2 regions of the Arsenophonus sp. aPb genome follow, and region 1 is predicted to be linked to the other one. Evidence: predicted binding sites of a transcription regulator. Region 1 holds the regulator's gene; the other holds the start of a gene.
What was found. Region 1 encodes CRP, which controls carbon source genes, mostly activating them, when cyclic AMP is high. Its sites were predicted from a motif close to ATGTGANNNNNNTCACAT; they were not measured.
Positions count from the first base shown of each region.

Region 2: QE177_RS09510 (YfcZ/YiiS family protein) is a predicted target of CRP. The motif match lies at 2,504-2,521, and genes of this name have one in related genera.

Region 1 covers NZ_CP123499.1:3,039,390-3,044,063, forward strand. Annotated here, with positions in the region: gene QE177_RS13725 (hydrolase) at 1-547, shown strand, start outside; gene QE177_RS13730 (YheU family protein) at 551-769, shown strand; gene QE177_RS13735 (phosphoribulokinase) at 869-1,750, shown strand; gene crp (cAMP-activated global transcriptional regulator CRP) at 2,301-2,933, shown strand; gene QE177_RS13745 (DUF488 family protein) at 3,183-3,539, opposite strand; gene QE177_RS13750 (aminodeoxychorismate synthase component II) at 3,788-4,363, opposite strand; gene QE177_RS13755 (hypothetical protein) at 4,574-4,674, opposite strand, start outside.
Region 2 covers NZ_CP123499.1:2,126,770-2,131,443, forward strand. Annotated here, with positions in the region: gene fadJ (fatty acid oxidation complex subunit alpha FadJ) at 1-497, opposite strand, end outside; gene fadI (acetyl-CoA C-acyltransferase FadI) at 497-1,795, opposite strand; gene QE177_RS09510 (YfcZ/YiiS family protein) at 2,044-2,340, opposite strand; gene fadL (long-chain fatty acid transporter FadL) at 2,702-3,991, shown strand; gene mlaA (phospholipid-binding lipoprotein MlaA) at 4,276-4,674, opposite strand, start outside.

The DNA.
Region 1 (4,674 bases):
TAATATGTTAGCTTGCTATTTAGCAGAGACCGGACAATATGCTGATGTTAATGCCGGAGTCATTGTTTCCGCTCCTTTAATGTTAGAACCTTGTTCAATTCGTTTAGAAAAAGGGTTTTCACAATTTTATGAACGTTATTTACTAAATGGCTTAAAACGTAATGCAACACGCAAACTCATTCGCTACCCAGGTTCATTACCACTTAATTTGCTACAACTAAAAAAACTAAAACGGCTACGTGATTTTGATAATGTCGTCACGGCAAAAATACACGGTTTTAAAGATGCTGCAGATTATTATCATCAATGTAGTGCTCTGCCCCGGTTACCGAATATTCGTGTGCCAACACTGATTATTCATGCAAAAGATGATCCTTTTATGGCACCTGAAGTTGTACCGGATATCAACCAATTACCAACTAATATAGAGTATCAAATGACAGAACATGGTGGTCATGTTGGGTTTGTTAGTGGCACATTAAAACAGCCTAAAATGTGGCTTGAGCAACGCATACCTGATTGGTTAACCCCACATCTGGAGCCGTAATTTATGATTATTCCATGGCAACAGTTAACAGCGGATACTTTAAATAATTTGATTGAAAGCTTTGTTTTACGAGAAGGAACGGATTACGGTAAAGAAGAAAAAACACTGGATGAAAAAGTTGAGGACATTAAGCAGCAATTGCGATTAGGAAGTGTTGTGCTTGTCTGGTCTGAATTACATGAAACGATAAATATTTTGCCAAAAGCACAATTACATCCTTAAATAACTGTATACATCACTATCTAAAAAGAAATTTTTACGTCATTGTAATTAATGTGTTAAAACATCGTGTTATCTGAATGAGTAAGGGAAGCCACTTATATGTCAGTTAATCATCCGATCATTGCAGTAACAGGCTCCAGTGGTGCGGGCACCAGCACTACTAGCCTTGCATTTCAAAAAATCTTTACCCAATTAAAGCTTTCGGCAGCAACCATTGAAGGTGATAGCTTTCATCGTTATACTCGCCCTGAAATGGATGTTGCTATTCGTAAAGCTAAAGAACAGAGCCGTCACATTAGTTATTTTGGGCCCGAATCCAATGATTTTGGTCTGCTAGAACAAAGTTTAATCGAGTATGGCGAAAAAGGGACAGGAAAACGTCGACATTATCTACACACCTACGATGAAGCAGTTCCCTACAATCTTCAACCTGGAACTTTTACGCCATGGGAAACATTACCTAAAAATACCGATATATTATTTTATGAAGGGTTACATGGTGGTGTTGTAACATCAAAATACAATGTCGCTAAACATGTAGACTTATTAGTCGGCGTTGTGCCTATTGTTAATCTTGAATGGATCCAAAAGCTAATTCGTGATACATCAGAACGGGGTCATTCAAGAGAAGCCGTGATGGATTCCGTTATCCGCTCAATGGGAGATTACATTAAATACATCACCCCACAATTTTCTCGCACCCATATTAACTTTCAACGTGTTCCAACCGTTGATACCTCTAATCCCTTTTCCGCTAAAGCGATTCCTTCTCCCGATGAAAGTTTTATAGTAATCCGATTTAATGGTCTAACCCAGATCGATTTTCCCTATCTTTTATCCATGTTACATAATTCATTTATATCATCAATGAATACATTAGTTGTTCCAGGTGGAAAGCTAGGTTTAGCATTGGAGTTAATTATGACTCCATTAGTAAAAAAGCTCGTCACTAATAAAAAAATTATCCATAAAAGAAGCTAACAATACAGCATTATATTTTTACTTATATCAATTTTTTATTCTTACAACCATTTTAAGATTCAAACTATGCATAAAATTATCTTTTATGTATATCTAATAATAACGTTAATATTTCATTGTTAATTATTTTAATAAGTAATTATTTTACATTGTTAATATTTATTTTTGCTATAATTTGATAACTTATGAAATAATATATTATTATTCGAGTTTAATTTTTTAATTGTAATATTTACTTAGTGATACTTATTAATAAATACAATAAAACTAATCAACTTATTGCTAAAATATGAATTTTTTGGCTTATACAATATTGCTGAATCGAGACAGTAGAGACAGGATGCTTTTATTATGCTACAAAGCAAAAGCACATTTATAGTATGGTTAAGATCAATACCAAAAATTCCGAATCAATATACCCTATAGTTAATATTAACTTTCCCAAACTAAACAAGTTAGTATGCTATGTTAGAACTTTATAAGATAAGCCAGCCTTGTGAAGACTCGTATTTTGGTATTCAGGCTGCAATAACATTAGAGGATTACGCGAATGGTTTTCGGCAAACCACACACAGACCCTACTCTTGAATGGTTTTTGTCACACTGCCATATTCACAAATATCCATCCAAAAGCACTCTTATTCATCAGGGCGAAAAAGCAGAAACGCTTTATTATATTGTAAAAGGTTCTGTTGCTGTTTTGATTAAAGATGAAGAAGGAAAAGAGATGATCCTTTCCTATCTGAATCAAGGGGACTTTATTGGTGAACTTGGATTATTTGAGGAAGGGCAAGAACGAACAGCTTGGGTTAGAGCTAAAAGCGCCTGTGAAGTCGCTGAAATCTCTTATAAAAAATTCCGCCAATTAATACAGGTAAATCCAGATATCTTAATGCGGTTATCAGCGCAAATGGCTAAACGCTTACAAACAACTTCTGAAAAAGTCGGTAATTTAGCTTTTTTAGATGTCACAGGCCGCATTGCACAAACATTATTAAATTTAGCCAAACAACCTGATGCGATGACGCATCCAGATGGAATGCAAATTAAAATCACTCGTCAAGAGATAGGTCAAATAGTGGGATGCTCACGCGAAACAGTGGGACGTATTCTAAAAATGCTAGAAGATCAAAATCTGATTTCTGCTCACGGTAAAACCATTGTCGTTTACGGTACGCGTTAATATTTTATAAACCAGTACCTACGTTTATGTAGCGTATTGGTTTTATAAGCTTCTTTATTGTTATTTTTATTAATATATATATCAATTATGAATATATAATCCACAATAATAATAAAAAATAGAATAAAAACGATAGTAAACAGAATAAATTGGATAGCTGAGTGATGACATTGCTTTAATATGATATTTAAAATTAAAAATAACTGGACTATCTATTACAAAATTAACTAGATAGCTAAAATATAATAATCAAACCTTATTAAGTTTATTTTCCAAAAATGATTTTAATACTACGGCATTATTATGATCTTCATCTTTGCTGGAAAAAAGAAGCACCAAACAGTTTGATTTTGTTTTAAGCAATAAATGTTGCCAACTATCAGGATTATTTTCTAATTCTGCAAAATAAAGTCGCTTAAACTGCTCAAAATTTGCTGGATATTTATGAAACCATTTTCTTAAATCATTCGAGGGAGCAACATTTTTATTCCATTCATCATAGCGAATATCTTGCTTTCTGATGCCTCGAGGCCATATCCGATCAACTAATACCCGATAGCCATTATTACCAGTTTTGTCCGTAAAAACACGTTTACAGATGATCATCTTGGTACCATTTTTTGATAATAAAGAATTTAACAAAAATTTTTTTATTATCTTTAATAGTAGCCCTTTATCGATAGTAAATACAAAAAACATGTTTTAATAATATATAAACAGATACCTTACTATAAACTCCTTTTGCCATATGGAAATTTACAATTCAAGCAAAATAAAGCCTATTTTTATCCAACATTGATAGTTATAATAATCATTGAATACAAATAGCCTAACGTGAACTAATTTCTAATATATTAATACTTTAGAAAATTATTTAATAATTCATGTCCTTGCTCACTCAAGATACTTTCCGGATGAAATTGGACACCTTCAATAGGGAGGGTTTTATGCCGAATACCCATAATTTCATCAATATTTCCATCATGTAACGTCCAAGCAGTCACTTCAAAAGTCGCGGGTAATGTTCCAGCATCAATTACCAAAGAATGATAACGGGTTACCTGCAAGGGGCGATTTAATCCTTTAAAAATACCTTGCTGATTATGATGAATTGCTGAAACTTTACCATGCATCACTTCTCTCGCTTTAACAATAGAAGCACCAAAAGCCTGACCAATCGCTTGGTGACCAAGGCAAACACCCAAAATTGGGATCTTACCAGCAAAATAGGAAATTGTATTTAGTGAAACACCCGCCTCATTAGGTGTACATGGACCCGGTGAAATGACTAAATGTGTCGGCGCTAATGTTTCTATCTCCGAGATAGTTATTGCATCATTACGCTTAACCACAACCTCAATCCCTAATTCACATAGATATTGATAAAGGTTATAGGTAAACGAATCATAGTTATCAATTATCAAAAGCATAACTAGCTATCCAAATGATTTTTATAGTAATAATTCCTTAATTTTGATCTTTATTATTAAGGCAAATTGTACAGATTATAATACCATAACAAATAAAGCTGGGTATCATACCATAACCGCAGAAAAAAATAGCTCACAAAAATCAATCAAAATGTTTCACTTTAATAAATAAACATAATAATTATCAATTAGAATAATTGTAAATGATAACTATAAACTATTATAAACTTCGTTATAATATTGGCCATAAGGTTTTAAATTATTTGATGTTATTTCGTTATGTCGATAAATTTCACCAATATATTTAGTCG
Region 2 (4,674 bases), 910 kb from region 1:
TGTGTTCCTCCAGAACCAGGTATTAAACCTAGTTTTATCTCAGGTAAACCAAGACGCGTTTTCTCTGACAGAGTACAAATTCTTATATGACAAGCAAGCGCTAATTCTAATCCGCCGCCTAAACATACACCATCAATTGCTGCAACTACCGGTAATGGATAATTTTCAAGCAGGTTAAATAATTTTTGTCCTGTCATAGCAAGCTGTGTTGCTTCTTCTTTTGTTTTACAATTGGAAATCATACTAATATCAGCACCAGCAAGGAAACATCCTGGTTTATTTGAAATAATAATAATACCTTTCAAACCTGCAATTGCTTGTACCTGTTGTAATATCATATAAAATTGATCAACAAATTCAGCTTTTAATGTATTAACTTTTTCGCCGGGAACATCTATGGAAATAACGCCTATGTTGTTTTGTTTGACGGACAAATGAAACACAGGATAGCTAGTAATTGCAGGTAAGTTCTTTTCTTCATTTTTATTGGTTATCATTACTCAACCTCCAAAATCATTGCTGCACCTAAACCGCCTGCTGCACAAGCGGTTGTTAACGCCAAACCACCGCCACGGCGATGTAACTCATTAAGTGTCTGGATAACCATACGAGCACCTGTAGCAGCAAATGGATGTCCATAAGCAAGAGAGCCGCCTAATACGTTAAATTTTTCCATATCAATTTCACCAATCGCTTCAGATTGCCCCAATTTTTCTTGAGCAAATTTTTTGCTCGCAAACATTTTCATATTAGCTAATACTTGAGCAGAAAAAGCTTCATGCATATCAATTAAGGTAAGATCTTTCAAACTTAATCCAGCGCGTTTGAGAGCTAATGGTGTTGCATAAGAAGGGCCTAATAGCATGTCCTGCCATACGTCAATAGCCGAAAAAGCATAACTACGAATATAACCTAATGGGGTTATACCTAATGTTTTCGCATTTGATTCAAACATCAACATTACGGCTGCAGCACCATCAGTCATTGGCGTACTATTCGCGGCGGTAACAGTACCATGTCGACGATCAAAGGCGGGTTTTAACTTTGCATAAGAACTAAGCGTTGAGTCTTTTCGAACATTATTGTCTTGCGATAATGACTCTAGGAAAGGCGGTATATGCGCTGTCATGACTTCTTTATGTAATACACCACTATCCCAAGCCTGGGCAGCTAGGATATGGGAACGATGAGCAAAAGCGTCTTGTTCTTCACGACTGATATGATAGGTTTTTGCCATCTGTTCAGCAGTATCTCCCATTCTTAAGCCAGTAGAATATTCGGCTACTGCTGGTGAAACAGGAAGAAAATCACGAAGACCTAATTTGCTTAAGAGTAGCAAACGTTGGCTTATTGATTTTGCTCTATTAAGGTCAACTAAAGTGCTGGCCATTTTTTTAGTTACACCAATAGGCAAAACTGATGATGAATCAGCACCACCAGCAATACCGACCTTGATCGTGCCTGCCATCATACTTTCAACAATATTGGTAATAGCCTGAAAGCTCGTAGCACATGCTCTAGAAATACTATAAGCATCTGTTGAAACGGGTAGTCCTGTCCCTAAAACAATTTCTCTAGCAATATTCGGCGCTTCAGGCATCTGAACAACTTGGCCAAAAACTACTTGATCAATAAATTGAGAATCAATACCACTACGTATAACTAATTCACTTACTACCATTTTGCCTAAATCGACAGCAGGTATATCATGATAAGCCGTTGCCTGTTTAGCAAAAGGAAGACGTAACCCAGAAACAATTGCGATACGATCAGTATTCTTAACGTTGTAGTTCATAGCAGATCTCGCTTCCCTTTTTATAAAAAATGAAAAATGAAACTATAGTTAATCATTCCCAATACTTCACAGAGGTCTGATCTGATAATCAATTGTTATTCAAATGTAGTGAAAGAAAAATAATAAAAATTAAAAACTGAGAGGCGGCACACAAGATATGAATATTTATTTGTCAAACAAGTCAAAATATTGAGAACAGCTCAACGAACAAATGCCTACAGAATATCTGTAGGCATGGTTAAACTCACTTAACGTAAATTTAATTGAAAAATTAGCGTTTCAGCTTCACAACAAAAGGTAAAGTTCGCTATTAATTTAACACCTTCAGCTATAGGCTGAATCTGATGTTCGATGGTACAAGGCTCCGATTCAACAGCCCGCGCTTTTTCCATCAACTGTATTAACGTTGTTTCAGCTTCTTGTTGATTTAAAAAATTTTTTTCAAAAGAAGCAGTACAATTTTGATTATCTATCACTGTACCCACATCAACACAACAGCAAGCAGCAGTTTCTGCAGCATGACAACGATTTTTAGCGTCCGACATAATTCTTTCCAACAATAAACATTAACAAAATATAATCATAACGCCAATTAACAAAAAAACACCAGTCAATATCTAATAATCTATAAAATTTCAAGTAGTTATTTGATCTAATATCCTATTGTTACGCTATCTCAACCACTTCGCATAATTGATGCACCAATTTATGTTAAATAAATCACATTTTTACAAACAACTAACATATACGTAGTGAACATGCTTGTAATAAAACCGGTATTCAATTCTATACTCAGTCAACTGGTCTGATTTGCCATATTGGCATGGAGCCAATACAATTGCTGGCCTTTCTATTGCGACGAACCATGTCGCTCTTATCATAAATATAATTTAAGGGGTTTTGGTTATGAACCAGAAAAACCTGTTCAAACATACAATTTTGGCAATGGCTGTAAGTTTTATTTCAACAAATGCTAGCGCTGCTGGCTTTCAACTGAACGAATATTCCACCTCTGCGTTGGGGCGTGCTTTTTCAGGCGAAGGGGCGATTGGCGATAATGCTAGCGTTGGTAGCCGCAATCCAGCTGCTATGATGTTATTCAATAACCCTACGCTCTCTTTTGGTGCAATTTATATTAATCCTGACGTTGATATAAAAGGAAAATCACCTGTCACTGGTAACAGTACCACTTCAAGAAACATCGCTCCTCATGCCTGGATACCCAATGCCCATTTTATTTTTCCCGTAAATGAAAAATGGGCAGTTGGCTCTTCAATTACCACTAATTACGGCTTAGCCACCGAATTCAATCACAACTATAATGCCGGGCCTATTGGCGGAAAAACCGATCTGACCACACTTAACCTTAACTTAAGTGGGGCTTATCGGTTTAATGAGCATTTCAGTGCAGGTCTGGGTTTAAATGCAGTTTATGCCGATGCAGAAATCACCCGTCACATAGGGGAACTTGAACCTCTAAAAGGGCTGCCTAAATCAACCACTATTGCCAAACTTAAGGGGGATGATTGGGGCTATGGCTGGAATGCCGGCATCTTGTATGAATTAGATGAGAATAATCGTTACAGCTTTACCTATCGTTCAGAAGTTAAAATAAAGTTTAATGGCGACTATAGTAATGAGCTTCCCACATTGATACCTGGTGGCTTAGGCGGCAACAGCATTAAAGGTAAACTGGATCTGAATTTGCCCGAAATTTGGGAAATCTCCGGTTATAATAAAGTCGCACCTAAATGGGCTGTTCATTATAGTTTAGCCTATACCAGTTGGAGTCAGTTTAAAGAACTGAAAGCCACCGCAAAAGACAGTGGACAAGTTTTATTTAATAAACATGAAGGCTTTAAAGATGTTTTCCGAATTGCGCTAGGCACTACCTACTATCATGATGATCATTGGACGTTTCGTACCGGTATTGCCTTTGATGATAGCCCGGTGCCAGCTAAAAATCGCTCGATCTCAATTCCTGATCAAGATCGCTTTTGGATCAGTGCCGGTACAACTTATGCCTTTAACGAAAATGCCTCAGTTGACGTAGGTATTTCCTACATGCATGGTCAAAACGTAAAAATCAAAGAAGAAATGCCGCTAATGCCTGGTAGCCCTACCCTCCCAGCCTATGAGTTTAAATCTAGTGGAAGCGCCTGGTTAGCTGGCGTTAACTTTAACTACAAATTTTAATTTTTACTGAAAACACAAAAGGATAGCAACAGCTATCCTTCCTAAAATCGGTTATAGGAAAATATTTAGTGATAATATAATTAATATCCAAATATCGCAGCCATACCAGTATTTACTAATTAAATGATAATAAATAATTTATCGAAAATAATGATTAGTAAACAATTATATTATTAATTATCTTTTTAATTTATATAGACTTAAGTCGACCACAAAAATCAATAAATCACCTTACCGTTATTTTGTATCCATTAGCATTTAAATTAAAATGTATCCATCTTCTACTAATCAATAGAATCCAAATCTTCTTCAATCACAGCAGCGTTAGGATTAATAGTCGGTTTCAACACGCCTCCTTGTGCCTTAAAATCTTTATTTTGAAAATAAGCTTCTCTAATCATTAAATAAGGATCGGAGGAGTTTTGTAAAATGCCATCAGAGTCTAATAAAAGTGCCCGCTTTTCAATTCCCTCTAACACCCATTTTCCTGCTGACATCCAAAAAGTAAGGTAACTTAACATCGGGTAAGCCTTGTCAGCCCAATCGCCCCCATCTTCTCGTAAGGTAAAACTACCATAACCTGGCAATACCACATATGGACCATAGCCAACCTGATAATATCCCAACGTACTACCAAAACGATTAGATTCTTGTTTAGCAAGTTTAGGATTAGCCATTGAAGC